Regions from separate parts of the Salimicrobium jeotgali genome, predicted to be linked through region 4. Evidence: riboswitches for the same ligand, from Rfam matches in the RefSeq annotation. Region 4 holds a riboswitch; each other region holds the start of a gene.
What was found. Region 4 has a riboswitch for S-adenosylmethionine ahead of metX (homoserine O-acetyltransferase MetX). Riboswitches for the same ligand answer to the same signal wherever they lie in the genome.
Positions count from the first base shown of each region.

Region 1: it holds a riboswitch for S-adenosylmethionine, as region 4 does, so the genes downstream of both, AAV35_RS03705 (methionine ABC transporter ATP-binding protein) here and metX (homoserine O-acetyltransferase MetX) in region 4, are expected to answer to the same signal.
Region 2: it holds a riboswitch for S-adenosylmethionine, as region 4 does, so the genes downstream of both, metK (methionine adenosyltransferase) here and metX (homoserine O-acetyltransferase MetX) in region 4, are expected to answer to the same signal.
Region 3: it holds a riboswitch for S-adenosylmethionine, as region 4 does, so the genes downstream of both, AAV35_RS12115 (O-acetylhomoserine aminocarboxypropyltransferase/cysteine synthase family protein) here and metX (homoserine O-acetyltransferase MetX) in region 4, are expected to answer to the same signal.

Region 1 is NZ_CP011361.2:745,192-753,234, forward strand. Features, by position in the region: gene AAV35_RS03675 (acyl-CoA dehydrogenase family protein) at 1-627, shown strand, start outside; gene AAV35_RS03680 (arsenate reductase family protein) at 736-1,089, shown strand; gene gcvH (glycine cleavage system protein GcvH) at 1,111-1,497, shown strand; gene AAV35_RS03690 (toprim domain-containing protein) at 1,562-1,906, shown strand; gene AAV35_RS03695 (thioredoxin family protein) at 1,917-2,222, shown strand; gene AAV35_RS03700 (TlpA family protein disulfide reductase) at 2,439-2,855, opposite strand; SAM riboswitch class I at 2,993-3,103, shown strand; gene AAV35_RS03705 (methionine ABC transporter ATP-binding protein) at 3,216-4,241, shown strand; gene AAV35_RS03710 (methionine ABC transporter permease) at 4,234-4,902, shown strand; gene AAV35_RS03715 (MetQ/NlpA family ABC transporter substrate-binding protein) at 4,932-5,789, shown strand; gene AAV35_RS03720 (hypothetical protein) at 5,840-6,115, opposite strand; gene AAV35_RS14720 (YuzK family famiily protein) at 6,497-6,637, shown strand; gene sufC (Fe-S cluster assembly ATPase SufC) at 6,974-7,756, shown strand; gene sufD (Fe-S cluster assembly protein SufD) at 7,778-8,043, shown strand, end outside.
Region 2 is NZ_CP011361.2:826,907-834,949, reverse strand. Features, by position in the region: gene mnmM (tRNA 5-(aminomethyl)-2-thiouridylate-methyltransferase MnmM) at 1-64, shown strand, start outside; gene AAV35_RS04160 (tetraprenyl-beta-curcumene synthase family protein) at 74-1,138, opposite strand; gene AAV35_RS04155 (alpha/beta hydrolase) at 1,154-1,927, opposite strand; gene AAV35_RS04150 (gamma carbonic anhydrase) at 1,990-2,505, shown strand; gene metK (methionine adenosyltransferase) at 2,609-3,811, opposite strand; SAM riboswitch class I at 4,073-4,175, opposite strand; gene AAV35_RS04140 (thiol-disulfide oxidoreductase DCC family protein) at 4,222-4,599, opposite strand; gene pckA (phosphoenolpyruvate carboxykinase (ATP)) at 4,750-6,339, shown strand; gene ytkD (RNA deprotection pyrophosphohydrolase) at 6,477-6,941, opposite strand; gene AAV35_RS04125 (IucA/IucC family C-terminal-domain containing protein) at 7,081-7,857, opposite strand; gene menC (o-succinylbenzoate synthase) at 7,932-8,043, opposite strand, start outside.
Region 3 is NZ_CP011361.2:2,409,830-2,417,872, reverse strand. Features, by position in the region: gene AAV35_RS12145 (AI-2E family transporter) at 1-658, shown strand, start outside; gene AAV35_RS12140 (acyl-CoA dehydrogenase family protein) at 976-2,118, shown strand; gene AAV35_RS12135 (DoxX family protein) at 2,168-2,587, opposite strand; gene AAV35_RS12130 (DUF1002 domain-containing protein) at 2,689-3,585, shown strand; gene AAV35_RS12125 (SCO family protein) at 3,624-4,193, opposite strand; gene AAV35_RS12120 (trans-sulfuration enzyme family protein) at 4,654-5,796, shown strand; SAM riboswitch class I at 5,873-5,983, shown strand; gene AAV35_RS12115 (O-acetylhomoserine aminocarboxypropyltransferase/cysteine synthase family protein) at 6,089-7,402, shown strand; gene AAV35_RS12110 (hypothetical protein) at 7,534-7,752, shown strand.
Region 4 is NZ_CP011361.2:337,637-345,679, reverse strand. Features, by position in the region: gene AAV35_RS01785 (carbohydrate ABC transporter permease) at 1-120, opposite strand, end outside; gene AAV35_RS01780 (ABC transporter substrate-binding protein) at 221-1,543, opposite strand; gene AAV35_RS01775 (DUF2188 domain-containing protein) at 1,855-2,055, opposite strand; SAM riboswitch class I at 2,211-2,321, shown strand; gene metX (homoserine O-acetyltransferase MetX) at 2,430-3,482, shown strand; gene AAV35_RS01765 (polysaccharide deacetylase family protein) at 3,578-4,840, opposite strand; gene rpiA (ribose 5-phosphate isomerase A) at 4,914-5,615, opposite strand; gene AAV35_RS01755 (response regulator transcription factor) at 5,668-6,291, opposite strand; gene AAV35_RS01750 (sensor histidine kinase) at 6,288-7,286, opposite strand; gene liaF (cell wall-active antibiotics response protein LiaF) at 7,283-7,987, opposite strand.

The DNA.
Region 1 (8,043 bases), 410 kb from region 4:
CAGGAATACGAAGTGGAACGTATGTACCGGGATTCCCGTATCAACCGTATTTTCGAAGGAACGAACGAAATCAACCGTATGATCGTTCCCGGCAACCTCGTCAAAAAAGCGATGAAAGGCGAACTGCCGATTTTTGAAAAAGCTAAGAAACTTCAGGAAGAAATCATGACGATGATGCCTGAAGAACCGGGAGACGCTCCGCTTGAACAGGAATTCTACCTGCTGAAGAATGCGAAGAAGATCGCTCTGCTGGCTTCCGGACTTGCTGCTCAGAAATATGGGGAGAAACTGGATCAGGAACAGGAAGTACTTGTGAACCTGGCAGACATTACGGGTGAAATTTTCAATATGGAATCTGCCATTCTCCGTACGAAGAAAGCTGTCGACAAAGACGGAGCCGAAAAACACAGCCAGAAACTTCTATATACGGAAGTGTACGTTCAGGAAGCGTTCAATCGTATCGAAGCGCACGCGAAAGAAACACTTATCGCAGCGGAAGAGGGCGACGATCTCCGCATGATGCTCGGAGCTCTCCGGAAGCTGACGCGTCATAACCCGGTGAATGTTATCAAGAAAAAACGTGAAATTTCCGTCGGTCTTGAAAAAGCCGGAAAATACTTCGTGTAATTTCGAAAAAGGCTGTCCTCTGCCGGGGGACAGCCTTTTGTTTTTCAACAAAGAGCGGTTGTGGTAGGATAAATGTGATATTGTTTTGTTAGGAATGGGGGAGAAGTCATGCTTACCTTTTACTGGTATCCGAAGTGCGGCACGTGCCGCAACGCGAAAAGATGGCTTGATGAGAACGATGTGGATTATAAAGCTGTGAATCTCGTGGAAACTCCACCTTCGAAGGAAATGCTGCTGCAGATGATGAAAAACAGCGATCTTCCTTCGAAACGTTTCTTCAATTCCAGCGGGAAGAAGTACCGTGAGCTTGGACTGAAAGACAAAGTAGGGGACATGACGCTTGAAGAACAGGCGGAGATACTGGCTTCCGACGGCATGCTGATCAAGCGGCCGCTAGCTACGGATGGAAGTCGCGTGACCGCAGGGTTCAAAGAAACGGAGTACGAAGCCAACTGGCTGTAATTTTTGAAGGAGGGGTCAATAATGGAACTGCCAAAAGAATTTCGTTATTCAAAAGAACATGAATGGGTAAAAGAAGAAGGGGATAACCTTCGCATCGGTATTACAGAGTTCGCCCAGTCCGAACTCGGTGACGTCGTGTTCGCCGAGCTTCCGGAAGTCGGTGATGAAGTGGAAGTGGATGAGCCGTTCGGAAGTGTGGAATCCGTGAAGACGGTATCCGAACTTTATGCTCCCGTCAGCGGGAAAGTCGTTGAAGTGAACGATGAACTCGAGGACAGCCCGGAACTAGTAAACGAATCTCCTTACGATAAAGCGTGGATGATCGTAGTCGAGCCTTCCGGGAAGTCCGGACTGGATGATCTGATGAGTGCGGATGAGTACGAAGCTATGATTTCCGAAGATGAATAGAACTTATTAACTTCGACAGACCATGGATCCGCATGGTCTGTTTCTGTATAAAGGGGTAAGCGGGATGAATGAACCTATTTTAATCGTTGAGGGGATTACGGACAAAAAGCATATTAAGAAGATGCTGGCGCAGCCTCTTGAAATCATCTGCACGTATGGAACACTCGGCCTGGAGCGTCTGGATGAGCTGATTTATGAGTACGATCTGGATCACCGCAACGTTTATATACTCGTCGATGAAGACTACTCGGGCTACAGACTCCGGGAACAGTTCAGGGAAGAACTTCCTCACGCTGTACATCTGTACACAAGCAAAACGTACCGGGAAGTAGCTGCTACGCCGGAACCGGAACTCGCACGGATGCTTGCGGGGTACCGGTTCCGGATCAAACCTGTCTACATGATGTAAGGAGGCAACAATGAAAGAAGTGAATGTAAGGGAAACACTGCCGGAAGTAGGAAGAGGGTACGTATTCATTTACAGTCCCTTTTGCGGAACGTGCCACCTGGCAAGGGAAATGCTTGATATCATCGAGAAGATGAGAGAAGAAGATGTCTTCTATGAAATGAACGCGAGCCTCTTCCCGGACTTCATGCAGGAGAAACAGGTATCAAGCGTACCCTGTCTGCTCGTATGGAAAGACGGGAAAGTGGAAGAGAAAGTGTATGCGTTCGAATCGGTGACGAAAATTTTCAATCTGATGAAAGAAAAAGAGAAAATATAGCGAAGCACCAGCTCATCATCCCGGGAGCTGGTGCTTTTGTGAACGCGGACGGGAGAATCGTTCCTTTCGGAAGCGCCACGGGGGCCTGAAAGGAACGATTTACGCCGAATCGTTCCCTTCAGAGAGGGAAGGATGTGCTGAAGGGAAGGAAACAGAGAGAAACGTGACCTTCGGGGCCGGATATGGCGTCCGAAAGTCACGCAAAAGAAATCTCCACTATTCCACCGTTTCTCCGACGGCTTTCATAATGTCCATAAAGGAAGCGTCATCGCCGAATTGATGAACGATTTCCCCTTCGGATGAGATGATGACGGTGGTAGGAACACCGGTGCAGCCGTAGAGGTCATACACTTTCGTTCCATTATCCTCAAGCGTCGGCTGTGTCAAAAATTTCTCTTTATACTTTACGGCATCTTCCCTCTTTCCTTCCCGGCCGGCAACGTTGATGGTAATCATTTCCACGTCGTCCGTATGGAGCGAATCGAAAAGCTGCTCTTTTTTCGGCATATCTGCACCGGAATCCGGGCACCAGGAGGCCCAGAAAGTAAGAATGGTGACTTTCCCCGGAGTTTCCGGAAGTGTATAAGTGCCTTCTCCGGTAAGGTATGGTAATGTGAATACGGGTGCTTTCATAAGTATCGGATCCTTTCTTCAATAGCAAGTTTGCAAAAATCGTAACATATACACGCTTTTTATTGAAGTTTATTGACACCAGCCCGGTACAGTGCTAAAATCTTCCGTATCGCTCTATAAATTGAATAAATGAAATTCTCTTATCAAGAGAGGTGGAGGGACTGGCCCTATGAAGCCCGGCAACCGTTAAACATTCTGTTTAAAATGGTGCCAAATCCTACAGAACAATCGGTTCTGATAGATGAGAGAACAGAATTGATTTTTAAATACCAACCTTTCTGTTCTTTCAGGCAGAGGGGTTTTTTTTATTTGCTAAAACCGTAAGAGACAGCGACTCTTACAGACGCAGGAGGAAAAACAATGATTTCGATTAAAGGTCTGTCAAAAGTGTTCCGAACGAAGGATCAGGATGTACACGCGGTCAGTGACCTCGAGGCGACGATCGACTCCGGTGAAATTTTCGGCGTCATCGGATACAGCGGGGCCGGAAAAAGTACTTTCATCCGCCTGCTGAACCGTCTCGAAGACCCGAGTGGCGGAACGATCAATATAGACGACAGGGAGATTTCTTCACTGTCAAAAGGAGATCTCCGTCTGGCCCGCCAGGACATGGGAATGATCTTCCAGCACTTCAACCTGCTGTGGTCCCGTACAGTGGAAGATAATATCGCTTTTCCACTCGAAATTGCGGGAGTATCGAAGGAGGAAAGAAAGGAACGTGTGGACGAACTGGTGGAGCTCGTTGGTCTCGGCGGCCGCGGGACCTCGTACCCTTCCCAGTTGAGCGGGGGTCAAAAACAGCGTGTCGGTATCGCCAGAGCACTCGCAAATCGCCCGAAAGTCCTTTTATGTGATGAGGCGACCTCCGCTCTCGATCCGGAAACGACCGACTCCATTCTTGATTTGCTCGTCGATATCAATGCGAAACTCGGACTTACCATCGTGCTCATTACTCACGAAATGCACGTCATCCGTAAAATCTGCCACCGTGTGGCTGTAATGGAAGACGGAAAAATTGTGGAAGAAGGTGACGTACTGGACGTATTTTTAAGACCGAAACAGAAAGTGACGAAACGTTTCGTCGACCAGGTGATGGGAGACCCTGACCGGGAATCTTCTCTTTCTCTTATTAAAGAGGAATACCCTCTCGGGGAAGTGGCCCAGTTCCATTTCGTCGGAGAACGTACGCATCAGGCACTGATCAGTGAAGTGTCCCGGAAGTTCCAGGTGGATGTGAACGTGCTCCACGGGAAGATCACCCAGACCCAGAAGGGTGCATATGGTACATTGATCGTGCATCTCGAAGGAGAAAAAGAAGAAATTGAACGGGCTCTGACGTATGTAAGAGAAACGTCTGTAGAAGTGGAGGTGGCCCTTGATGTTTGAACAATTGTTTCCTAACGTTCAGGTTGACGACATGATTACCGCGACGAACGAGACGCTGTTTATGACGTTCTTCTCCGTTCTCGGAACGTTCATATTCGGCCTGCTTCTCGGTCTGCTGCTTTATTTAACAGGCCCGGGAGGCATCTGGCAGAATAAAATAGCGAACTGGATTACCGCAGCTTTCGTCAACGTCTTCCGGGCTATCCCGTTCATTATTCTCATCCTGCTTCTGTTCCCGTTCACCGATTTTTTCGTCGGGACGATACGCGGGCCTTCAGCAGCACTGCCGGCACTCATTATCGGAGGTGCGCCTTTCTATGCCCGTCTCGTTGAAATAGCACTTAAAGAAGTGGATAAAGGTGTAATCGAAGCGGCCAAAGCGATGGGAGCCAAATACCGTACAATCATTTTCAAAGTTCTTCTGCCGGAATCGACTCCGGCTTTGATATCCGGACTTACAGTAACGGCCATCGCTCTGATCAGCTATACAGCTGTAGCGGGAGTGATCGGCGCCGGAGGTCTCGGGGACTTCGCTTACTTTTACGGGTTCCAGAGGAACAGTTTTGATGTCGTATTCGTATGTACCGTGCTTATCGTCATTATCGTATTCGTTTTCCAGTTCATCGGAGACTTCGCTTCCAGAAAACTGGACAAAAGATAAAACTACGTTTTAAAAAAGGAGAGAGTACCATGAAAAAGTTTCTACTCACGTTAGCCACTATAGCCCTTGTTTCCCTGCTCGCAGCATGTGGATCGGACAGCTCAGATTCCGGTGATTCGGAAGGATCGGATAAAGAAACATCCGAAATATCCGTCGGCGCCACCAGTGTTCCGCACGCAGAAGTGTTGAAAGAAGCACAGCCGCTTATGGAAGAAAAGGGCATTACGCTGAATATCGAAGAATATCAGGATTACGTCCTCCCGAACCGTGATCTGTCTGAAGGGGAGATCGACGCAAACTATTTTCAGCATATTCCTTACCTGAATACGCAAATGGAAGAGAACGGCTATGATTTCGCCAACCTTGGAGGTATCCACATCGAGCCGATGGGTATCTACTCCAAAGGAATCGAAAGTATCGAAGATGTGGAGGATGGAACGACGGTGCTTATGAGCCGCTCTGTCGCAGACCATGGGCGTATCCTTTCCCTTCTCGAGAAAGAAGGCCTGGTGAAAATCGACCCGGACGTGGATCCGGTGAACGCTAAACTGGAAGACGTCGTCGAGAACCCTAAAAATCTTGAGTTCGACGCAGGGATCGATGCAGCCCTTCTACCTGAAAACTACGAGAGAGAAGAGAATGCGCTTGTCGCCATCAACACGAACTACGCGATCCAGGCGGACCTTAACCCGAGTGAAGACGCCCTTCTTCTCGAAGGTTCCGACTCTCCTTACGTAAACGTAATCGCAGCGAAAAGTGAAGATAAGGACAGCGAAGCATTGAACACCCTGGTGGAAGTACTTCGCTCCGATGAAATCCAGTCCTTCATGAAAGAGCAGTATGATGGTGCGGTCGTGCCTGTAGACGGCAGTGACAGCGAAAAATGAAAAGGAAGCACTTCCCCTGACTTGAGTGGGGAGTGCTTCCTTTTTTTGCTTCAGCTATTGTCCGTTTTCAAATTATCTACATAGCGCTTTCCTTCGACGAGAGAAAGTCCGAAAGCCTGCCGTGCTTTTTTGACAGCTTTTATTTCCTCTCCCTGCCCGAGTAATTCCAGCAGTTCTTCATCGACCGGGTAGCCGGAAACGTTTGTCTGTGCTTTGATTGTATCAAGTTTATAATGCAGCCCTTCCACCCGATTTTCTAAATTACTGATTTTAATTGAGAAATAGATGATGACCAGTATGATGATTCCGGAAAAGCCAAATACCATGTACATTCCCTCCCGTTGTAAATTGCGTATAACGCATATACGGAAGAAGGAGGCGCGAAGTTTCAGAACTTCTGAGGTTCCCGGCATCCGGAATAGGAGAAGGATATTCAAAAAAATGTGTTTAATTTTCCGAGTGCGGGGAATCACCCCCATATAACAACAGAAGAGTATAAAGAAGAGAAAAGGACGAATTATAGGCATGCCTTTCCTGATTTATTCTCAGAGAGTATATCTATACGAAAATGCTGAATAATCATAAGATTTGCGCTTTTGTCTGATTTCTTCTTTGTGCTATTCTTATAGTTGTAAAAACTCTGAAAGGATTGATTAATTATCAGCGACTGTTTGGGTTTAACTTATACGAGTGAAATGGAAAAAGGAATGTTCCAGGCACACGACATTTGCTTTGCGGAATACGGCAGAAAGTTGGAAACCCAGATTCATGTAGAGAAGAAACGGAGCCGGGAGTATGAAGAAAGCAAGAAAATACACTCGGAAATGGAAAGACAGCTGCACAGATAATATATAAGTATAAAGGAACCGCCCGGAGAGAAGGATCAATCTTCTCTCCGGGCGGTTTTTTCCTGCAGGCACGCATGGCACTCTCGCACACTTCATCTCAGCAGACGCCCCTGTCTCCAAATTGAATATCAAAAGATTAATGTAATAGATAACTTTAGCTATTCCTTAAGTTTTTGTTATAATAGGAGATGGTGCAAACGGGAAATGGAAAGGACGAAAAAAGTTGATATCAGCTTTGAAATGATTTAAGATTATAATGAGAATAAATTGAGAATGGTTTTAAATCAACCGACCATACACCCAATAATTGATCACAATACACAGGAGGTATTATACATGGCAGGCTCAACACTCGAAATCAAAGATCTTCATGTTGAAATTGAAGGTTTGGAAATTCTGAAAGGTCTAAATTTAACTCTAAAAGGTGGAGAATTCCACGCGGTAATGGGACCGAACGGAACCGGTAAATCCACACTGGCTTCAGCAGTGATGGGTCACCCTAAATACGAAGTTACCCAAGGTGAAATTCTGCTCGACGGGGAAAACGTTCTCGAGATGGAAGTGGACGAACGTGCCCAGGCGGGTCTGTTCCTTGCTATGCAGTACCCAAGTGAAATCAGCGGTGTGACGAACTCCGACTTCCTTCGTTCGGCGATCAACTCCCGCCGTGAAGAAGGCGACGAGATTTCCCTGATGAAATTCATCAAACAGATGGATGCGAAGATGGATACACTCGACATCGATAAGAATATGGCTCAGCGTTACCTTAACGAAGGTTTCTCCGGCGGAGAGAAGAAACGTAACGAAATCCTTCAGCTTATGAACATCGAGCCGTCTATCGCCATTCTGGATGAAATCGACTCCGGTCTCGATATCGACGCTCTTAAAGTCGTAGCAAAAGGCATCAACGAGATGCGTGACGACTCCTTCGGCTGCCTGATCATCACTCACTATCAGCGTCTTCTCAACTACATCACTCCTGATAAAGTGCACGTAATGATGCAGGGACGCATTGTGAAAACCGGCGGACCTGAACTTGCTCAGCGTCTCGAGGAAGAAGGGTACGACTGGATCAAGGAAGAACTTGGAATCGAAGACGAAACAATCGGCTCTAAATAATCGAAGGTTAGGAGGGATCTCATGGCTGTAGAAGTATCAATGCCATACGACAAGCAATACGTCACAGAATATTCGAACAAGCATAACGAACCGGCATGGATGAAAGAGCTTCGTCTGGCGGCTCTTGAAAAATCGGAGAATCTTCCGATGCCGAAGCCCGATAAAACTAATATAGAGAAATGGAACTTCACCGATTTCTCTCATGACGTGGAAGGAACGAACATCGACTCGCTCGAAAATCTTCCACCGGAAATCCAGAATTTCCTCGATCAGGAGAAAGAAACGGA
Region 2 (8,043 bases), 490 kb from region 4:
CAAGTACGAATTTCTCAATCAGAAAAACAATGCACCTTTCATTGTAGCATTAGAAAAAGCCTGACCTTTGTGGTCAGGCTTTCAGTTTATGGTAAGCTTTAACATTCAGGTAGAAGAACCAGCTTCTTGTCCCGCTCTTATTCAGGAGGTATGGCACCATCGAAGAAGAGCCGGGAAGCTCCTTAACTTTCTCGTCGGCCAGATACATGCTCACGACACCTTCGCGGAGCATCTGATGAAAGTCGGCATCCGGAAGCTCCGCTATTTTACGATCTGTCTCCTCCATGAATTCTCCTATACGTTTTTTCAGCGCTTCGTTGGAAGGGTAATATGTACAGAAGTTCATCTCACCATCCGCTTCGTCTTCTGCCTGGTCAATGTAGTAATCAAGCAGTATGTGCATCCCCTGCATGTAAGGGAAGTAACAGTTTCTGACACGCCGGACCAACTCTCTGTTCACCCTTTTCCCCGCAGCATAGGCGACGAGCGTATATACTCCCATGGTAGAAGCGGTGCTGGCTGAAAAATCATACCACTGCATATCCGGTACCCTGGACATATTTCTCTGATGCCACTGTTGCATGCGCCCCACTCTCTCTTCTTCCTTCACGTGTTTATGCACCTGGAACTCTCCGTATAACGCGCTCAGATCCGCCACGTCCAGCTGAACGAGGTGATAGAACGGAAAACGGCTCAGTACACCCTGGCAGGTGGAAACGAGTTCACTCAGGTATCCCCCGTCTTCCTTCTCTTCTCTGAATGCATAATAATCACGGTGTTCATAATCGGGATGAACCGCATCTTCCAGCGCAAAGTGGAGACTTTCGAAGTCTTTCGGGTCCAGGGATTCGCTCTGGTCACATAAATTATCCAGGTAATCACAGATGGTCTGGTATGCCACTACGAAAGTGACGGTTTCTTTCCACTGCGCTCCGGATAGCAGGGAGAAAAGCCCGCCTCCCTCACAGTGAAAAGCTTTTTTCTCTATACTGTCTGTTGCCTGAAATCTCAGTTCGGGATCCGGAATATCCGCCGCCCTCTCTTTCCAGGCCTCCAATTGACGGTAAACCTCTGGAAATATAAATCTGTACCCCTGATACATCAGGGCTATCGGTTGCTTCGGTGCCTGCTTTGCCAAAACTGGATCCTCCTCTTAACGGTGTATTTCTATAAAACTTAAAGCGTAACGGTAAACTTCTTCCCACTCCGGCTCATTGAACAGTTCATGATAAAGGCCCGGCCATTCTTTGTAAGCCTTCTCCGTCAAATTCTGTGCATCGAACCAGCGCTTCGTGTCTTCAGAGTTCACCATCTTGTCCTCTCCTGCCTGCATGAGGAGGAGGGGGACATCGCTGAACGGTTTGTCGCGAGCGACTTTGATAGCTCTTTGAAATTCTTTGTACCATCTTACAGATACTTTCTGCAAAATTTTGTCGTCCTTCCTGTCCTGCTCCCACACATTTTCATTTCTCGTAACTGTTTCGGGACGGTAGGGATATGATACGAGCAGAGATGGTGAAAGCCTGTCCATCACCTTGGCCATCGCCTCAAGCGGTTTACTTGCTCCATTCTTTATGCCGAGTGCCGGAGAGGATAAAATCACACCCTGGACCGGGAGCGATTTTTCCTGCAGCGCCCGGATAACGGCAAGCCCTCCCATGCTGTGACCAAGGAGAAAAACAGGGACCTCCGCTTCCTTCGCATACTCCACCCATCCTTCAATGGTATCCAGGTACTGCCGGAAACTGCGGATATGGCCCCGATTGTCTATATCGTCTCCCTGACCGGGAAGGTCTCCGACGACCACCGAGTAACCATCCGTCTGGAATTTCTCAGCCAGAGTCCTGTAGCGTCCTCCGTGCTCAAAAGCCCCGTGTACGACAACGATTACGGCTTTTGGCGTAACAGATATGTATTCTTTCAGCATCACTTGTACCTCCGTTTTCCTCTGATATACTTACTATAATATACAGTATAAGGAGGATGAAGATGATTTGCGAATATAAAGGTTACTATCCCGAAATTGCCGACACGGCTTACGTGGCTGAAGACACTGTCATAACCGGGGATGTGTCGATCGGGGAATATGCGAGTATCTGGTTCAAAACCGTAATCAGGGGCGACGTCGCTCCTGTCAGAATCGGAAATAATACAAATGTACAGGATCTCAGTCTTCTCCACCAGAGCCCGGGCATGCCGCTTACGCTGGAGGACGGAGTCACCATCGGCCATCAGGTTACGCTTCACTCCGCTACCATCAAAAAGAATGCCTTAGTCGGAATGGGATCGATTGTACTCGACGGCGCCGTCATCGGTGAAGAAGCTTTTCTCGGTGCCGGAAGTCTCGTTCCTCCAGGTAAAACGATACCTCCCCGCACTCTTGCCGTGGGACGCCCGGCTAAAGTAGTGAGAGATCTGACCGGCGAAGACCTCAAAGAACTGGATCGTATACGTAAGAGCTACGTGGAAAAAGGACAGTATTATAAAAACAGCGGAGAGAAATGATTCTTTGTTCTGGCCTCGGCCGTGTATTTTTCTTCTATTCTAATTTAACGGAATAAACAAAAATCCGAACGCTTTCGTTCGGATTTTTGTACGTGCGGCCTATCTATTCTTCTTTTATTTTAGCTCTCAGCAAATCCACTTTATCGACGTTTTCCCAGGGGAAATGATCCGCCGGGCGGCCGAAGTGACCGTACGCGGCCGTCTGTCGATAAATAGGACGTTTCAAATCGAGCATGCGGATAATCCCTGCCGGACGTAGATCGAAAAGTTCCCGCACAGCTTTCACGAGCCTGGCTTCCGTGACTTCCCCGGTACCGTCCGTATCGATGGAAATCGAGACCGGTTCGGCTACCCCGATGGCATATGCGAGCTGTACTTCACACGTCTTCGCAAGACCGGCGGCAACAATATTTTTTGCAACGTAGCGGGCGGCGTAAGCAGCGGAGCGGTCCACTTTAGTGGAATCCTTGCCGCTGAAGGCCCCTCCTCCGTGTCTGGCATAGCCGCCGTAAGTGTCAACGATGATTTTGCGTCCTGTCAACCCTGCGTCACCCTGAGGCCCGCCGATAACGAAACGGCCTGTAGGGTTAAGGATGTACTTCGTCTGGTCATCCATGAACTTCTCCGGGACGACCGGCACAATTATGTGCTTCATCAAATCTTCCTTAATCTGCCCAAGCGTAATCTCTTCGGCATGCTGCGTAGAGATGACCACCGTATCGACCCGGAGCGGGTTGTTGTTCTCGTCATATTCCACAGTCACCTGTGTCTTACCGTCCGGACGCAGGTAGGAGAGGGTCCCGTCTTTCCGCACGTCCGCCAGACGCTTGGACAACTGGTGAGCAAGCGAGATCGGCAAAGGCATCAGTTCATCCGTTTCATCTGTTGCGTATCCGAACATAAGACCCTGATCCCCGGCACCGATTGCGTCGATTTCCTCTTCGCTCATCTGTCCTTCTCTCGATTCCAGAGATTCATCCACTCCGCCCGCGATATCCGGGGACTGTTCATCAATAGCTGTAAGGACGGCACAGGTATCGGCATCGAATCCGAACTTCGCCCTCGTGTACCCGATATCTTTAATTGTCTGCCTTACGACCTGCGGGATATCCACATATGTCGTCGTACTGATTTCCCCGGAGACAAGTACAAGTCCTGTGGTAACCATTGTCTCACAGGCCACCCGGGCATTCGGGTCTTCCTTCAGTATTTCATCAAGAATTGCATCGGAAATTTGGTCACATATCTTATCGGGATGCCCTTCCGTAACCGATTCAGATGTGAACAACCGGCGATTTGCTGCCATGTTACATGATTCCTCCTTAAACTCTGATTACGGCACTCTTACCAGCATCATACTTTAATATACTGCATTCTGTTTCCGAATTCCGGCCCCTGTTTTCACGGGTTGAAAACCGGAATCAGTTCCATTCCTTCATTAACCATGCATGGAAAACAGGAAGGTCCTTCAGGAAACGTTTATACTATTAAGAGAAATTTTGATTTCCTTCATTAAAAAAGAAAAACCTTTCCTTCATCGTATGAGGAAAGGGATGATTTCCTTCCGCTCTTATCGTCCAAGAGAGTACTCTTGCGTCAGGTTAGCACCATATCAAAAGAAGGTTGCCGGGTTTCCTCGGGCCTGTCCCTCCACCGACTCTGGATAAGAGAGTTACCGTTCGCATTTTATCATACCAAATCAGCTATGATTGTCAATTAGATGGAGCAGCTTCCGTCTTTACAATCGTGGATTCCCACTCTGTATCTGTTATTAGCGATAAATCGGTAAACCGGAACTCCGACCGCCCTCGCAGTCCGAAACTCCATCAGCTTTCCGGCGAAGCGAAGCAGCGGCGACTCCTTACATATATAGGTGATCGCGTCATACCCTACATGTTCGTTGCGCGAAGGATCATATAAATGTAATTGTTCACGAATTTGTCCTTCTTTTTCAGCGGGAAGAGAAATATACTCGGTAAGCTTCTGCAGCGACAGCCAGAGCAGTCGATTTTCCCGGTCCAGGAGGCTCACCCACTTTTTCGTTTTAAGGCACAAAGGACATGCGGCATCGTACAGAACGATCGATTTCTTCAACCTTTTCACCTTCCTTTTCTCCAGATTATACAGCAGCTGCAGATGATTTTAAAAAAATGAATTGCAGTATGGACTATTAACGACAATGTGTTATACTATTTACAAATAATCGCTTACATGCGGAATTTCAGGGAAAGGCGGGTTTTTAAAATGATTCATGCCAGAAGCGACCGTTCAAGCATCGAGGAGCTGCTTGAGGAAGAAGGAACACAAGTACAGCTTTCTGTTCCGGACCTTACGAAAAACATACTCAACAGGAATGAAGGAACACTGACCGATACCGGAGCTGTAAAGGCAGAAACCGGAGCATATACAGGACGGTCCCCGAACGATAAATTCATTGTAAAAGACGATGAAACTGCCGAAAAGGTCGACTGGGGCAAAGTGAACCAGCCGATGCAGGAAGAAACATTCCTTCACCTTTACCACAAAGTGATCGGATATCTGAAAGACCTCCCTGAACGTTTCGTATTCCAGGGTTACGCAGGCGCCGATGAAGACTACCGTCTGCCAATCCGTGTGATTACAGAATACGCCTGGCACAATATGTTCGCAAGGCAGATGTTCATAAGACCCGGGAGTGAAGAGAAACCTCTTCACGAAAATGCGTTCACAGTGCTCTCTGCACCGGGGCTGAAAGCCGACCCGGAGACAGACGGAACCAATTCCGAAGTGTTCGTAACGGTATCATTCAAACATAGAATAGTACTGATCGGCGGCACGCAGTATGCCGGAGAGATCAAGAAGTCGATCTTCTCCGTGATGAACTATCTCCTGCCGAAACAGGACGTATTGCCGATGCACTGCTCCGCTAACGTGAACGCGGAGGGAGAAACCGCTCTCTTCTTCGGACTCTCCGGTACAGGAAAAACGACTCTTTCCGCCGACCCTTCCCGTTACCTTATCGGTGACGATGAACACGGCTGGTCCGATAGAGGTGTGTTCAATATGGAAGGCGGCTGTTATGCCAAAACTAAAGACCTTTCTATTGAAACGGAACCTGATATTTACAGAGCCATCAGATTCGGCGCGGTACTCGAAAACGTAGCTGTAAACCCGGGTACGGGGAAACCGGATTTCACCGACACTTCCCTGACGGAAAACACGCGTGTCGCTTATCCGCTTGATCATATCGACAATGCTCTTGAGGAAAGTAAATCCGGACATCCCGATAAAATAATCTTTTTGACAGCTGATGCTACCGGAGTTCTTCCGCCTATCAGCAAACTTACGAAAGAACAGGCGATGTATCACTTCCTGAGCGGGTATACGAGTAAACTCGCAGGGACAGAGCGGGGCGTCACCACGCCCGAAGCTACGTTTTCCGCCTGCTTCGGCGCACCGTTCCTCCCGTTACCGCCTTCCGTCTACGCGAAGATGCTGGGTGAGAAAATCGACGAGTTCAACACAGACGTCTACCTCGTCAACACCGGCTGGACCGGCGGAGCTTACGGGACAGGTAAGAGAATGAAACTGTCCTATACGAGACGTATGGTGGATGCTGCATTGAACGGAGAATTCAAAAACACGGAAATGTACCAGGACCCTGTCTTCGGCCTTAACATTCCTCTTCACTGTGACGGTGTTCCGGAGGAAGTCATGATTCCGCGTAATGCCTGGGAAGACAAAAGTGATTACGATACGCAGGCAGAGAGCCTGGCTGCCAAGTTCCATGAGAACTTCAAGAAATTCGCTTATGCTGACGAAACGATTGCAGCAGCCGGACCGGTCAAACGTTAATACTGTCATACAGACAACAAGCATGCAGAGAAACGCTCCATTTCTCTGCATGCTTATTTTTATCGGTCTTCTAACAAAAAAGCTGCCGAGAATTTCTCGACAGCCCGGGGAGTCCCCTGGTAGTTACACATCTTACGCTAAGCCGTTCCAATTCTTTCCAGGCAGCACGGGAGCACTTTATCTTTCATCATAAAACTGTACTCTTTCTGTCTCGGCAAAGCTTCCGGAAGCTGCTCGAGCAGTACCGGACCGTTCGTTTCGAAATAATGGGCTTCTTCCCGCAACTGTAAAACCTCTGCAAAATAAACGTTTTTGATGATCGTGCCACCTTTACCTTTGACGAAGTATTGACCGACGTAACGCAGCTGATCGACGATGCCTCCCGTTTCTTCTTTCACTTCCCTGACAGCAGCTTCCGAGGCGGTCTCCCCCTCTTCCACTTTCCCGCCGGGGAACTCCAGACCACGTTCCTTGTGTTCGGTCAGCAGCCATTTTCCACGGTATTGGCAAATCACCCATACGTGCTTCGGTTCGCTTGAAAAAGGGTGGTCCTTAAAAGATAATTTCACAGGATTATTATAATAATCATAGAACTCTTGCATATGGTATCAACTGCCTTTTCCAAAACACTCTTTTTACTCTAATTAAATCGTACCATATGAAGGGAAAATTACAAATGTTTCATTTCTTCTTTTTTCCACCGGCCGTACCGGAAATCATTGCAGCATCTTCCGGAAGAAACTATTTCTTCATGTTCTCCATCTGTTTCAGATGGGGACATACTTTACAGAACGTACTGTCTTCGTGAAGCCGGTAGGAGAGGCAGCAGCATTTCCTTTCCCTAGCCCCTGAAGGCAAGACGGGCTGAGACTCGAAGTAAGTGAAAGGGTTTTTCTGTTCACCGAACGGTTCTCCGTCCAGTTCATCGATGATATATCGAAAGTCTTTCCTTTTCTCTTCCAGTTCCTCTCCTTCATACCATTCAGGAAGTTTGCGTTCATAAAACCAGTACAGATAAATGGCTGTATTTTCCCATAATACCTTCTTTGAAATACGCGTAGTCTTATGAATGTGGAAAAGAACGGGCTGAAGGAAATCCCTGAATAAGTGCCGCATATTTTCAACTATCCACTCTTCCCTGTCTTCTCCCGGGACGGATACCGTTTTATCCCTGAGATGAAATTTCGGGAACCATTTCGGGTTCTCATCGATACGGATGTACTCCACATTCCCGGGGGAAACGTCAGGGAATTTATCAAACACCGTCATCATTACAATCGGCACCGTAACAGCGTAATATCCGAACCTTTTCCCGAGCAGGGAACCGGTAGTAAGAAACGACTGTGAATCAAGATACAGATGCAGGTCATTCAAAACATGTTCGATTCCTTCGCGGGATAACAAATCGGTTGCACGAACCGTTTCCAAAACCGGTTCCTGCAAATGTTGATCCGTAAAAAAGCGAAAATGCTCATTCAAAAACTGTTCTTCTTCTCTCGTAATCATTTCTTCACTCATATTCCTCACCTCTTCTATTCACTTACAAGTGTAGAAATTACTTACAGGTGTGTCAATGATTTTGATAATCATTTTCAGTATCGTTGAAACCATCTGTCTTTCGTAACACTTTCCATATACCCGAAATCCGGTTCGACTCCTATCCCGGGACCCGTGGGCACACGTATGAAACCATTCTCCAGATAT
Region 3 (8,043 bases), 630 kb from region 4:
GGATGCGCTTTCCGGGATTACGAGCATTATATCGGCGGTCACTACTATAGTCATCGCTATTATTACACTGCCTTTCATTCTGTTTTACCTGCTCAAGGATGACCATAAGCTTCCGGGTGCAATGCTGCGCCTTCTTCCGCCCCGTACACGGCCGGAAATGAAAGAGATGTTCCGGGACATCGATCGGCAACTGGCTGCCTATATCCAGGGGCAGATTATCGTCAGCTTCTGTATCGGTCTCATGCTGTACATCGGATTTTTGATCATCGGCATCGATTACCCGGTAGTTCTTGCGGGTATCGCCAGCGTGACGAGTGTCGTTCCCTATCTCGGCCCTACGATCGCGATCTTACCTGCACTCATCATTGCGCTCGTTACTTCTCCGTTTATGCTTGTAAAACTTGTACTCGTATGGACTGTTGTTCAGCTGCTGGAAGGGAAATTCATTTCCCCGCAGATTATGGGAAAACGGCTTCACGTCCATCCCGTCACGATCATTTTTGTACTGCTGACTGCCGGTCATCTATTCGGTATTATCGGTATTATACTGGCCATTCCGGGATATGCCATTCTAAAGGTTATCGTTTCCCACCTGTTCCACTGGTTTCAGAGACGTTATAACAAATTTGCTGTCGGAAACGATAAATACGACCTTTAGTTTCAAAAAAATCGTCTTTTTTCCGAAAAAAAGATTTAACAGCAGAAGAAGAGGGAAAGAAAATAAAGGTAAATTTGAAACGTTCAGGTCTGCTTTTCGTATACACAGTAGAGAGGTCACGGTCATACTTTTTTTGGATGAGGTGAGGCAACGGTGAAAAAACTGGATGAATTGATTCACGATTTGCGTAACATAGGTGTGGAAGTGGAAAAAGTATACAAGCTCTCAGAGGGGAAATAAAGACGCTCATCACGAGCGTCTTTATTTGGATAGGTTTCGGTTTATGAATACACGAAAAAGGAGAGGAGACAGATATAGTGCTTACGAAATGGGTATTTACAGAAAGACAGGCTAGTCTCATCGAAAAAGCGGAACGAATTAAAGAAACGGCTTATGCACATGCCGAAGAAGCGGACGAAAATGCTTCCTTTCCGGACGAGGTCATGGACAAAATCAAAGAGGAACAGTACCCTTCTCTGCCTCTGATACAGAACCTGGGAGGAGAAAACATAACTTTGTACGAATTTTTGCTGATGCAGGAGAAGATCGCCGAAGGGGACGGTTCTGTCGCTCTTTCCATCGGTTGGCACATGGGAGTCATGATGGAACTGCGTGATGAAAGACCGTGGCAGGAAGAAAGGCTGGACCGGTTAATGAAAGAAGTGGCCGGGGAACAGAAAGTACTCAACCGTATCGCCTCCGAACCGGCTACCGGAAGCCCGACGCGTGGCGGCATGCCGGAGACTACGGCCAGAAGGGAAGAGAACAGTTATATACTGACCGGAAGGAAAACGTTCGCTTCTCTTGCCGATCATCTTGATTATTATCTTGTTTCTTCTTATGTGGAAGACATCGATACGATAGGCTGGTTCCTTATCCCGAAACAGACAGCGGGCGTGTCCGTCGAGAAAACATGGGACACACTCGGTATGAGAGGTACGGAGAGCGACGATCTGCTGATGAAAGATGTGACACTTCCGGTGGACGCTCTGGTGGAAACGAAGTCCTCGAAGCCTCCCGTACCGAAAGGATGGCTGCTTCACATACCGGCCTGTTATCTCGGTATCGCTGTAGGAGCCCGGAACGAAGCTGTGGAATTTGCGAAAAATTTTCAGCCGAACAGTCTCGATACCCCAATCAGCGAAGTGCCTCATATTCAGGACAAAATCGGTACGATGGAGTGGAAACTTCTGCAGGCTCACAGTTTTCTCTATGATACAGCAAGAAAATGGGATGAATATCCGGAGCGGAGAAACGAATGGGCGGAGGAATTAGGGGCCGTGAAGCTGGCGGTCACCAATGCCGCCCAGGAAGTGGTGGATCTCGCTATGAGAATCACCGGAGGCCGCGGCCTCTCCAGGCGTCAGCCGTTCGAAAAATATTACAGAGATGTAAGGGCAGGTCTTCATAATCCGCCGATGGACGATGCTGTCATCAGCATGCTCGCCAGAAATGTATAGCTGTTCATAAAATAAAAGAGGGCCTGCGGAGGCCCTCTTTTGTTCGCGCTTACTCTCTTTCGACGTTTTTCTCCAGTGTATCGTACGTACGGCGCCACGGAGAATCTTTCGTTACGTATATGACCCACCATATAAGGAGAGGTTGGAAAAGCGGGCGCAGCCAGAGAGCAGTGAGACTGGTGTTTTCCGTCCACGGGGCTGGCACCTTCTGGATGGCTGCGTAAATGTTAGCCGGCAGAACTACGACGAGGAATACGGCTGTTGCGAGTCCCGCCGCTTTTCTCGTATGAGGGAAAATAAGCAGAAGGGAGAGCAGCCATTCCGTAATTCCTGTAATATAAACGAGCTCGTAGCGGAAAGGGAGAAACTCGGGGATCATCGCCGCAAATCCGCTGTCATAAATAAAGTGAAGAATTCCTGCGGAGAATAGCGCACCTGCAAATAAGTAAAGGCCGATCGTTTTAATCATTGAAGACAATCCTTTCGTGTTGGATTTATATTACTGTTATTCATTCAGTTCGGTTATAATAAGTATAGGTCTATTACATTTTTTTAAGGAGAAGATTAACGATGAAACTAATGAAATACTGGCTGCTTACGGGCGTTGCGCTGGTGATGTTCCTTTCTGCCGCCGTTTCTGTACAGGCTTCGAATTCCAACAGTATTAATGAGAAACTCGGTCTGCCTATTGTAGTGTACGGAGATGCCTTATCTGAAAGCCAGAGGTCGGACGTCAGTGACCTGCTGGAGACTTCGAAACATGAGCAGCTGGACGAATTTACAGTGACAGGCCAGGATATAGCTGAATATATCGGCGGCAATCCCAACTCCAACATGTACTCCTCGGTAAAAATCATTCATCAGGACAGCGGCGGGCTGAATGTTGATATTGTGAGTCCCGACAACATTACAGAAGTTACCCGGGAGATGTATGAAAACGCCCTGCTGACGGCGGGAGTGGAAAACGCTGAGGTGCTTGTAGCTTCATCAGTCGCTGTGAGTGGCCATTCGGCACTGACAGGCATTTACAAAGCGTACGATGCGAAAGGTGCTTCTCTCGATAAAGACCGGATGCAGGTGGCAAGCGAAGAACTGGATGTAGCCACTTCCATCGGGGAGAAAGAAGGAATAAGTAAGGATGAAATCAGCAGTCTGCTTACGGAAATCAAAAAAGCTATTGCCGAGCAGAACCCTGCCACCCGGGAAGAGGTGGAGCAGATTGTAGAAACGCAGCTTGACTCGCTGCAGATCGAGCTCAGCCCGGAGGACAGAAAAAGGTTGACCGATTTGTTTGACCAGATGCGAAATCTGAATATAAATTTCGATGAAATGCAGAGTCAGCTCGATGACTTGGCCAGTGGGTTCCAGGATCTTATCAATGACGAAGGGTTCTGGAATAACATTAAGACAGCCGTTCAGGACTTCCTCCGTTCCCTGCGCAACTTCATAGATTCAGTTCTGAATTGACAGAGTAAAGAGAAGCGCTCCACAGGCGCTTCCCTTTTTTAGTTTTTCACTATTTTTGCATCTTCTACAATTTGTTCATAAGGCACGTCCTGTACCCCGTCATAATATTTCTTAATCGTGCCTTTTTCATCTACAAGAAAGAACTGGGTGCCGTGTGTCACCTGGTCCTGACCTTCCGGCTTATCTACGATAATATGGAAACTTTCTTTGGCGAACGATTCGATGGTCTGCTGATCGTAACCGGTGACGAAGGTCCAGTTAGAGAAATCCACTCCCTGCTCTTTACCGAAGGACTTCAACTTTTTCGGATCATCGACGGTCGGGTCGATACTGAAGGAGACGAATTCCACGTCCACCCCTTCTTCTTCCATCTTCTTCTGAAGCTGCGCCATATTTCTCGTCATAGGCGGACAGACAGTGTTACAGGAGGTGAATACGAAATCGGCAATCCACACTTTCCCTTCCATACTTTCCATACTGAAGGACTCCTTGGCCTGGGTAGTGGCTTCAAAACTCCCGGTTTCCCAGTCCACCGGGTCCTCAAGTTCTTTTTGGCCGCATGCTGCAAGAAACAAAGTGAATAATATAAGAATCCATAGTTTTTTCAACGAGGGTGAAGCTCCTTTCCGTATGTATCTTTTATTAGTGTAACTACTCGCGTGGCGATGTACAATGAACAAATTGAGAACTTTCACTTTTTCTCCATATGCTCTCCTCCCCCTGCTTAGGCCAGCGCTTCTAAACGGAAGTTTCCGCTTTTCATGATCCAGCTGCAGCGTCCAGAAATTCATGTCACAAGCAGCTCGGACCAGTGAAAGGAAAGGTCGTCTTTCACGTGACCGGTCTGCTTGTGCCTTCATTTCTAATCGGACGCTTCCGCTTTTCTTTGTCCAGCTGCAACTTCCAGAAGCTTGTGACCTAAGCAGTACCCTTATTTTCGGGATAGGGCACCCGAAAAGTAAGTCTCCTGCTTACGCCAGCGCTTCTAAACGGAAGTTTCCGCTTTTCTTTACACCTGTTCGATGTGCAGATATACTGTTACGAAACGAGAAGCGGAGGGGTTTATTCATGAGAGATTCATCATTTTTTACTAAAGTTGTCCATCATAAAGCTGACCAGACGGCGGCGGTCCACAGTAAGGCGACGCCTATTTATCAGACTTCAGCCTTTACGTTCAAGGACCTGGATGATCTGGAGAAGTACTATGAAGGAGAGACATCCTACCTTTATTCCAGGGAAAGAAACCCGAATCCGGAAGAGCTGGCCGAGGGTGTTGCTGCTCTTGAAGAAGGAAGCGCGGGAGTTGCAGCAGCTTCAGGCATGGCAGCTATATTTGCGGGAATTCTTTCCGTCGTAAAGCCCGGAGATCATATCTTAGCTGCTGAGGATGTGTATGGCGGGACGCACAATCTTCTCTCTCACGAATTGCCCTCTCTCGGCATTGAAGTAACGCTCACATCTTTCCGTGACCAGGAAAGCATAAAAGGGGAAATACGTCCGAACACGAAATTGCTTTATTCAGAATCAGTGACGAACCCGTTCCTCCGGGTGGAGGATATGACAGTTCTTCAGGAAATCGCCGGTAAAAATGATTTGAAAATCATGATAGATAATACGTTTGCCACGCCGTACCTGCTGAGGCCACTGAAGCAGGGCGCCGACCTCGTCGTACACAGCGCTACGAAATATCTGGGCGGTCACAGTGATGCGACAGCAGGAGTGCTTACGGGAGAAAGGGAGCTCGTAGAGAAAGCACGCCAAAAAATTGTCTCCCTCGGCTCTAACCTGAGTCCGTTTGAAGCATGGCTGACGTATCGCGGTACGAAAACGTTAGGAATCCGTATGGAAAAACAGTCCCGGAACGCCCAGGCTCTTGCAGATGCCATGCAGAGAAATGCAGATGTGGAGAAGGTTTATTACCCGGAAAACGTATCGGCAGAAGGCAACGGCGCCATCGTTACGATAGCTCTGAATAAATCTATAGAGATGAACACCTTCTACCGGACGCTCGGCTGGATCAAAATTGTGCCGAGTCTTGCCGGAGTTGAAACGACCGTTTCCGTTCCTTCCCGGACGTCTCATCGTGCCCTTTCCGCTAAAGATAAAGAAAGATTCGGAATCGACGACCACGTTGTCCGGGTCTCTGTCGGGATTGAGAGTTCGGACGATATCTCCGCTCAGTTGGAACAGGCGATCGAAGCCTCTAAATAAGAATTTTCTAAAAATTGTTGACTTTTTCGGATGCTTCCGTATATAATGCAAAGCATACCATTTAATTGAATAGCGACTCTTATCAAGAGCGGCTGAGGGACTAGGCCCTGCGAAGCCCGGCAACCTTCAAACATCGGTTTGAAAAGGTGCCAATTCCTACAGATCTTAGAGGTCTGAGAGATAAGGGGAGGATGTAAATATATTTAACGTAAACCTCTTCTTATCGAAGGGGTTTTTGTTTATATCTCCTCACTCGGACCCTCTGTCATATATTATACAGGAGGGATTTTTCATGACTGAGCAATTTAAGAATTACGATTTGGACACGCTTGCCCTGCACGGGGGACAGGAGGTCGATCCGGCAACGGGTTCGAGAGCCGTACCGATCTATCAGACGACATCCTACGTATTTGATGATACCGAGCACGCCAGGAACCTGTTCGGTCTCGAGGAGCCCGGAAACATTTATTCAAGAATCGGCAACCCGACCGTAGATGTTTTCGAGAAAAGAATCGCTCTTTTAGAAGGCGGTACGGCTGCTGTGGCTACCGCTTCCGGAATGTCCGCTATTGCGTATTCCATACTGAACGTCGCCGGAGCAGGTGATGAGATTGTGGCGGCAAGTAACCTGTACGGAGGAACGTATAACTTATTTGCAAAAACGCTGCCGCGTTACGGTATTGAGGTGAAATTCGTCGATCCGGAAGATCCCGCGAACTTCAAAAAGGCGATTACGGAGAAAACGAAGGCGGTCTTTGCGGAGACGATCGGTAACCCGAGCCTGCACGTGCTTGATATTGAAAAAGTATCCGAAATTGCCCATGAACAGGGAGTGCCTCTGATTATAGACAATACGTTCGCGAGTCCGGTCCAGTGCAAACCGCTGCAGTGGGGGGCGGACATCGTCGTCCACTCGGCGACAAAATGGATCGGCGGTCACGGGACAGCTATAGCCGGGGTAGTCGTGGACGGAGGTACCTTCGACTGGGCGAACGGGAAATTCCCCGGCTTCACGGAGCCGGATGACAGCTACAACGGTCTCGTTTATTCGAGAGACCTCGGGGAAGTGGCATTTGCTACTAAATTCCGGGTGCAGCTTCTCAGGGATATGGGAGCGTGCCTCAGTCCTCAAAACGCTTTCCTTCTTATTCAGGGGCTGGAGACACTGTCTTTACGCATTGAACGTCATGCGGAAAATTCCCTGAAAGTTGCTAAGCATCTGCAGGCGCACCCGGATGTGGAGTGGGTATCCTATCCGGGCCTTCAGGAGCATCCGGCGCATGAACTTGCCGATAAATATTTGCAAGTCGGCTACGGGGCTATCGTTAACTTCGGTATTAAAGGGGGAAGAGACGCCGGGAGGAAGCTGATCGATAACGTCTCTCTCTGGTCTCACGTTGCGAACGTGGGAGATGCGAAGTCTCTGATCATTCACCCGGCATCCACTACCCATCAGCAGCTCTCCGTGGAAGAACTGGCGGCGAGCGGAGTGTCAGAAGAACTGATTCGTTTGTCCGTAGGTATCGAATCGGTGAAGGATATCATCAATGACCTGGATGAATCGATTGAGAAGGCGACGGACAGGGCGGCTGCAGGCAAGTCATAGGCCTGCATACTGCGACTGGGCTCGAAAAAAAGTATATTTCTGCCGGATTAAGAAGAAAAGCACCGGTTTTGCATCTGGTTATTTAGGGGAAAGGACAGGTAAGAGTCCAGTTTACAAAATGGGGTGAAGTCATGTTTTATTCGCTGACGTTTCAAAAGATTGTTCTGTTCGCAGCAATAGGTCTTATTATAGGTGGATTAATCGGTTTTGCAGGAGTACTGGGATTTGATCTGGATGGGTCCATCTTCATCATTTCCGTACTGCTCAGCATGCTTCTCGTATTTGCTGCAGCAATGTTTGCGGAACTGTATCACATCCGGGAAGCGATCAACCGCTCCCGCAACCGCTAAGCGAGTCCGTTCAGACGGCTCGCTTTTTCTTTGGTATATTTATGTTACAAAAGAAACCAGGGGCTTAGTACAAGCAGCAGAAGATAAAATATTAAAATTACAGAAAAAACGATATAGCTTAATTTTGTCAGCTTTTTAAAAATGATGAAGAAAGTCGCCAGTACGGTTAAAATAATGCCCAGCGAATAAAGCAGTGCCATATGGATGTCCCCTCTCCTGTATGAATATACGTAGGTATTTCTATTGTTGCAAAGGAAAGGTTTGCAGCTGTCCGCTTTAGGGAAACGGGAA
Region 4 (8,043 bases):
TCCGTTCCAGTCCGTAAATGAATAAACGAGGCCGTATACGAATGGAATGACGACAACAATTCCGAGCCCGAGAATAACGGGGGTCAGAAAAAGCCAGAATGATAAACTCCTGTTTCTCATAATAAGTTCCTCCTCAGTTGTAAAAAAGCTCTTCTGTCGCCTTCAGTAACCAATAAGAGCGCTATAGTTCAGCGCTCTTTACCGGTCTTCTGTTATTTGCTTATTGTCTGGCTTCTTCCCAGGCATCAGTCGCCTGTTTCTCCACTTCTTCCCACGTTATATCACCGGCAAGATATTCCTGCATGGCGACGCCGAGAGCATCTTCTGTCCACGCTGTAGGAGCTCCGAGGAAAACCCAGCCGAGCGTATTACCTTCGTTCGCGTAATTGTATATTTCCTGGGAAATAGGATCTGCGATTTCCTGATCTTCGTACCCTTCGTAAGCAGGAATGAACTTGAATTCTTCCGTTACGAATTTCTTACCTTTGTCAGACGTGTACATCCAGTCGAGGAAATCTTTGGACGCCTGTACCACTTCATCTTCGGATTGCTTGTTTACCACCCAGTAGTTAGGCACGCCTACAGGAATACTTCCTTCATAACCTTCCACCGGAATAGGAAGAAGCCCGACATTGTTTTCGGCGAATTCCTGATCCATGGATTCGATCGTGTTGTACACCCAGTTACCCTGCTGAATCATCGCTACGTTTCCAAGAGAAAAGTGCTCTTCCACCTGCTGGGAATAATCGAGACTCAATACAGGCTGAATGGAATTTTCACTCTGAAGATCCGTGAACTCTTTCATCTGATCTCCCATTGCGAATTCCACAGTCTCCGCTTCATATGCTTCCATTACATCGTGATTGAACTCATCCGCCAGGTAGGCGTTTGCCAGGTGGTTACCCATAACCCACTGTTCTTTGCCGGGGAAAGCGAACGGCGCTTTGATTCCCAATTCTTCTTTATTGGAATTCAGGGTTTCCACGGCACCTTTCAGATCTTCCATCGTCTTGATCGAGGAAGCATCAATACCCGCTTCTTCGAAAACTTTCTTATTGTAAAGAAGTCCATAGCCTTCCTGGTTATAAGGAAGTCCGAGAACCTGATCGTCACGACTTACACCGTTCAACGTCCCCTCAAGAGCCGCTTCGGCAGCTTTCGTATCCGAAACGTCGGCCAGATATTCTTCGTACTCGTCCACGTCCGTCGGTCCGCCGACGTTGAAGACGTCAGGCTCTTCGCCGGAGGAGAAGGAAGTTTTCAGTGAAGCACCGTAATCGTTACCGCCACCGACGGTTTTGACGTTAATATTGACGTCCGGGTTCTCTTCTTCATACATCGATACAAGTTCTTCAAACTGATCTTTGAATTCCACTTTGAATTGAAAAACGTCAACCGTAACCGCTTCGCCGTTGCCGCCTTCTCCTCCACCGTCATTACTTCCGCCGGAAGATTCTTCACCTGAGCCGAACGAACAGCCCGCCAGCACACTTGAAGCCAATAGAGCCGTAGCAATCCCTGAATAAAACTTTTTCTTCTTCATTCCATACACTCCCTTTTACTGTTTCTGATTTTTTGAATCCGCTTACAACTTACACAAAAAAATAAAGGACGCCGGAAAAGTTTGTGCATTCGTTTGCAAAAATATCCAATAAATTACTCCTTCTCCTATGTAAAGAAAAGGACAGGTGACAGAAGCGATACTGTGAATTCGTTTGCACAGTTTCATTGTCTGTATCTTAGCACGATTACAAACATATTACAATAAGTATTCTGAAAAATATGTATCATATTATTTTTTCCATACAAAAAAAGCCGAAGGGGGTACCCTTCAGCTCTTTACGCATAATTAAATTAAAAGCTTCTTTCTTCTTGCACGTTATCGTCCTGATCGAGAATCAGAACTTTACTCGGAGAGTTCTTCTTCGCAATTTCTTCGGCTTTGCTGACTGCGGAATCAAAATCTTCGAAGAAATCCGTCGGAGCGATGTCTTCGATTTTAATGTACCAGCCGTTTTTGTCTTTGTTTTGTACTACGCTATATTCTTTTACCATAATTAATCCACTCCTCTTTTAATAATCGGATACTTTTGATTGTACCCCGCCTCTTTTTCCTTCAAACATATCTCAAATAGTCAGAAAATTAGTTGACATACCTTTCCTCTGGTGGTTATACTTCATAATAAGCTTAAATTGAATAGTTCGTGCGACTCTTATTAAGAGCGGCTGAGGGATTAGGCCCTGTGAAGCCCGGCAACCTTCAAACGTCAGTTTGAAAAGGTGCTACGTCCTACAGATCTTACTGATCTGAAAGATAAGAGGAGGCAATATATAATTCAGCCCTCTTCTTAACTTATCAGAAGGGGGCTTTTTCTATGTATGGGCTCCCCGGCCGCATTACCTATATAATTCCATTGGAGGGAAGACAGATGTCCGTCAATCATATCCGAACTTGTGAAACCGTTTATAAAGAAGTGTCGATCGGGGAGTTCATTTGCGAAACCGGTGAACGGCTGCCGGAAGTCACGCTCGCCTATGAGCAGGCCGGCAACCAGAATGCGCCCCTGCTCCTTATATGTCACGCTCTCACAGGCAATCAGTACACCGTTGGTACGGAAGAAGAACCCGGATGGTGGAGAGGTCTATTCGGAAAAGAAGGGATAGTCCCGGAAGAAGAATTTCAGACTGTCACCTTCAACGTACTTGGCGGCTGTCACGGCTCTACCGGCCCGGCGAGCGTAAACCCCGAAAATGGAGAGGTCTATCGTCTCGACTTCCCTTCCATAACAATCAGAGATATAGTACGGGCTCAGAAACGGGCTCTGGAAGTTCTCGGTTTCACGCACATACATGCCGTGCTCGGCGGGTCACTCGGTGGTATGCAGGTGTATGAATGGGGGCTTATGTATCCGGATGCGATGGATAAGCTGTTTATTCTCGCTTCCACTCCGGCCCTCAGCGATTATGGAATAGCATTCAATCATATAGGGGGAGAAGCGATAAAACGTGACCCGCAGTGGAAAAACGGTAATTATCAGTCGAATGAGGATCTGGACGGTTTCGAGCTTGCCAGAATGACGGGGATGGTCACTTACAGAAGCAGGTCCCTCTTCCACCAGCGCTTCAACCGCCGGCAGAACGAAGAGAATTATCATATCCAGTCCTACCTGGATTATCAGGGGAAGAAGATTAAGAAACGGTTTGATGCCAACAGCTATCTTTACCTTCTCGATGCCATGAACCATCACGACATCACAAGGAACAGAGGCACCCTTGAGGAGACGGCCCAACAGTACAGCGCGGACGTTTATACGATGAGCTTCGAGAAAGATCTCGTATACCCGAAGGAATCCATGGAAGAGTTTTCACTCCTTGCTCCTCACGCTCTGCATTTCCATATAGATACCGAATTCGGGCACGACGGCTTCCTTGTCGAATTCGATAAGTGGGGAGAGTTCATCAGATATCACTTACTGGTTTAGCGGCTGCGGAAGATCCTCTACCAGAAGAGGTCCGGAGCGCAATAAAAAACAGCACATTACCTCCGCCGGAAGTGTCTGTGCTGTTTATTAGAAAATTACATCCCGGCCAGCCGTTCTGCTCCGGACTCTTCCCTGCCTGTGTCCTTCTCCCGGCTCCCGGAGTCCTTCAGTTCAAGAAGCACTTCCCGTAAAAGCGCAGGAGTATTTTCATTCAATCCGCTTACGACAAGCTGCCCGTTCGAACGGGCGGAATTTACGAGCTGTTCCTTCACCCACGCCTCGGACTCCCCGGCCCAGTCAGGGCGGTTGATGAGTGCTTTTTCCGGACTGACCCTGTCGCCGGAGACCAGCACCTCCTGCTGACCTGTAATAGAGCTGAGCAGGTTCACGGAACGTTCCCGGTATTCGCTTTCTTTCTTCTCCGTGAGACGTTCCGGGAGCCTGTGGTTCCATGTATGAGCCACCACAGCGTGCCCCTGTTCTTTTATAGCTTCCACTGCGGCCGGATAACGTTCGACACGTTTGCCGATTAAAAAGAACACAGCTTTCCGGTCGTTCTTCTCCAGCACCCGGAGAATTTCTTCTGTCCTCTTCGGATGGGGTCCTCCCATCACTGCGACAGGATACTCTTCCAACATTTTTTCGGTAACGGGAATTTCGGTGATTTCTTTCTCCGCATGAAAACTCCCAGGTCTTTCCGTCATATCCGAACGCTTCTTCATGAACTTTTCTTTGAACCATTCCGGGTGCTCCTGTTTATTCACCCGTACGGACTGATTCCCCGCAAAGAAAGTGAAAGCGTCCCCTTCATACGTAAAGCCGTTAAGTTCCTTCTCCGATAGTTTGCGTTCAAAGGTGCGTTCCAGATAGTTCCGGATTTCTTCATAATCATTCTCACTCCGAAGAAAATGGGTAAGTGAAAGTTTCTTCCCGTTCGATTTCTCAAAATGCAGCACCGTTTCATCAAAAGCCTTACGCTTTTCCCCCCACGTCACCGTCTCGTTGAACTTGACTACATAAGTAGCGCTGTCTTCATAAACGACGTCGTAATCGATGTGGAGCTCCTGCACGGCAGAGATCCCTTTTTTCTTCACGCGTTCATAACTGTCTTTTTTGAATTCGGAACGCTGTTCATTCACGTAGTCCAGTACCGTCTGGTCAATCTGGTCATTCGGCGTTTCCGGGTAGTGCATCACAATGGAAAGTTTGTCGAATTTCTCAACTTTCGTTTCTATATCAGCTTCATACTTCTCATAATTCTCTTTTTTTACCGGTTCCTTTTCTTTTTCTTCACCGGCATTAGCCATAAGCGAACAGCCGCTCATCAATATGAAAAACCCCAGTATTAGTCGTCTCATTTTTCCCCTCAATATCCTGAAATATTACATCGCAAGATATATTGTAACACAACTGTAAAGAGGGGGAGAGAATTTATACGGTAAGAATTTCTACCGGATAGCCGATGAACAGTCCTGTTTCCACAACACCAGGCATTGCTTTAAGAGTACTTTCCGCGTCAGCGGGGATATCTTCAAAGGTTACATCCAGAATGATATTGCCTCCTTCTGTAATGACAGGGCCGTCTTTTTTCTCAGCCATCCGCATCTCGACACGCTTCACCGAAGATAAATTTCCGAGTCCTGTTTCCACCAGATGAATAGCTCTCGCATCCACTTCAATCGGCACAGCGAACTTCTCTCCGAGTCTCTCTACCATCTTGCTTTTATCTGCAAGAATGTACGTCTTTTCCGCGCTGGCCATCACGAGTTTCTCCCGGAGCATAGCTCCTCCGCGCCCTTTGATCAGTCGACGGTCGCCGTCCACTTCGTCCGCCCCGTCAAATCCCCAGTCGGGACGGGAATCTATAAGCGTCGTAGTTGCAAGTCCTAAGACTGCACAGTTTATTTCCGCTTCTTTGGAAGTGGGTATGCCTTTCACATCAAGCCCTTCTACGTTCACGCGTTCCGCAATAGCCTGCAGTGCCAGGAAAGCAGTGGAGCCGGAGCCGATGCCTATAACATCCTTATCTTTCACTTTTCCCGCTACCTGATCCGCCACCCGCTGTTTTTCTTCTCTGTTCGAAATATCTCCGGACCAATTCAACTGACCGGCTAACTGATTTGTCCATTGCATGACTATCACTCCCATTTGAATTGTATGCCTTTCCAAGTATATCAAATTCCGCTCACTTAATTAAATGATGCCTGAAAGCGTAAACGACAGCCTGGGTACGATCCTGGACTTCCAGTTTCCCGAGAACGTTGCTGACGTGTACTTTGACCGTTTTCGGTGCGATAAAAAGAAGGTCTGCGATTTCCTGATTCGTTTTGCCCTCCGCCATGAGCAGCAATACTTCCTTTTCCCGTTTCGTCAGCTGGTCATGCAGCGGTTCTTTCCTTCTTTTGCCCATCAGTTTCCCGGTGACTTCCGGTTCGAGTATCGACTGCCCTCCGTATGTAGCTCTTATCGCTCCGGCAATCTCATCGGCCGTCGACGTTTTCAACAGATAACTCACCGCCCCCGCCTCCAGTGCGGGGTACACTTTCTCATCATCGATAAAACTTGTAACGATAATGATCTTCGCCTCCGGCCACTCCGAAATTATTTTACCGGTAGCTTCGATGCCGTCCATCCCTTCCATGACGAGATCCATAAGAATAATGTCCGGTCTGCACTCGAACGCTTTCTCCACTCCTTCCTTTCCATTCGCCGCTTCAGCAACGACTTCTATATCCGGCTGAGCGGACAGATAGGCGGACACCCCGATTCTGACCATTTCGTGATCATCTACGAACAGGACCCGGATCATACTTTTTCCTCCCTTCCCTTCCGTGGTAATTTCACTTCCACCCTCGTACCGTCATCTTTTACGCTTACTATTTTCAACACTCCCCCTACTTCAAGAGCCCGCTCGTTCATGTTGACCAGGCCATAGGAATTCGTGCCTGCACTTTCCGTATCAAAGCCTTTCCCGTCATCCAGAACCCTGAGCAGAACGAAGTCATCTCTCTGCAGCAGCTGCACTGTAAGATGGTCAGCCTCGGCATGACGCAACGTATTCGAAACAGCTTCCTGAAGAATACGGAACAGCTGATCTTCCTCTCCTTTTTCAAGAGACACTTCCTCCAGCTGTTTATCCACCTGAAGAGGGACTTTCTGTGTCAGTTCCTCAAGAAGGTCTTTTGTTCCTTCCTTCAGCGTTTTTCCTTTTAACGGGACAGGCCGCAGATGAAGGAGAAGAGCCCTCATCTCAAGTTGGGACTGGTGGATCATTTGTTCCACCATACGGAGCTTGCTGTTTTCTTCCTGCTCACTGATTGCAGACATCATCATCGAAGCCGCGAACAGCTGCTGGCTGACCGAATCGTGCAGTTCCCGGGCCAGCCGGCTCCTTTCCTGAGTGACCACTTCCTGAATACTTCTTTCCCTTTCGTCCGCCCGTTCGGATGCCTGTTTTCGGGAAAGTTCCGTCTGCCGGCTCATTTTTCTTTCGATCGCTTCCAGACGGGCGCGCACTCCTTCCCCTGTCTCCTTAGCATCCACCGGAATGCCCTGCACCAGGCAGTCGAGCTGCCGGTAGAGATGTTTCTTCTTCTGTTTTTCCTGAACACCCTGAGCCAGCCCGGTGCCGATACCAAAGGTGAGGCCAGCCAGTACAGGGACGAGAAGGAAAGGCATATCCAGTACCTCTTTCCTGTACAGCAGCGACCAGTTCTCCGGAGGAAAAGTGAGGAAGGTAATGCCTGTCAGCAGAACGGAAAAAGAAATAAACAGCAGCACGTAGAATATAAGGTGTTTTTTCATATGCGCTTCACCTCAAGGTCTCCCGACAGAACTGAAGTGACAATCCGCACGCCAGGCTCTTTCCATCCGTAGTCTTCTGTCTGATAATGAACCGTTCCGTTCCACAGATGCGTACTCCGGTAATCGAAAATAGTCGCGCGCCCTATGAGAGCGCTGTGATGAACGAGCACTTCCGTTTCATACGGTACGTAAATTGTAAGTGTACCCGCCAAATGCCTGACGGAAATGATCGCTTTTTCCGGAAGTACGGTGTGGCTCAGGTCTATCGTTCTGTCACCGATGCCGCCGTGCACGTTGATATCGTTCCAGGCGTAAGCTTCGGGAGTCGTCTGATCTCCCCACATTTTCTGGCTGATTACCGGTTCCTTCTTCGGGGAAGGGGGTTCTCGAGAGAAAACGGGCCGGGCAGGATGTCGACCTGCCTGGAAGTAATTATAGAGGAAAAGGACGAGGAGTATAAAAAGGAGGAAGCGGACGACGGCCATACTTAAAATAGTCATAACGAGAGATACGAGCCCGATCCAGAACACTACCTTCCCGAATGCTCTGTCATAGGAACGGTGCCCGACATACACGAGGATACCGCTGAACAGCAGGGAAAAGAGAATTCCTCCATCAAAAAGAATGATTTCGGCTATAAGAAGTACCGCAGCAATGAGCAGAAGTTTATTAATCGTTTTCGTTCCCACTTTCTCAAACATAATAATCCTCCCCCCTACACAATACTCTCCCGTATCGGACGATACAGGAGAGATAT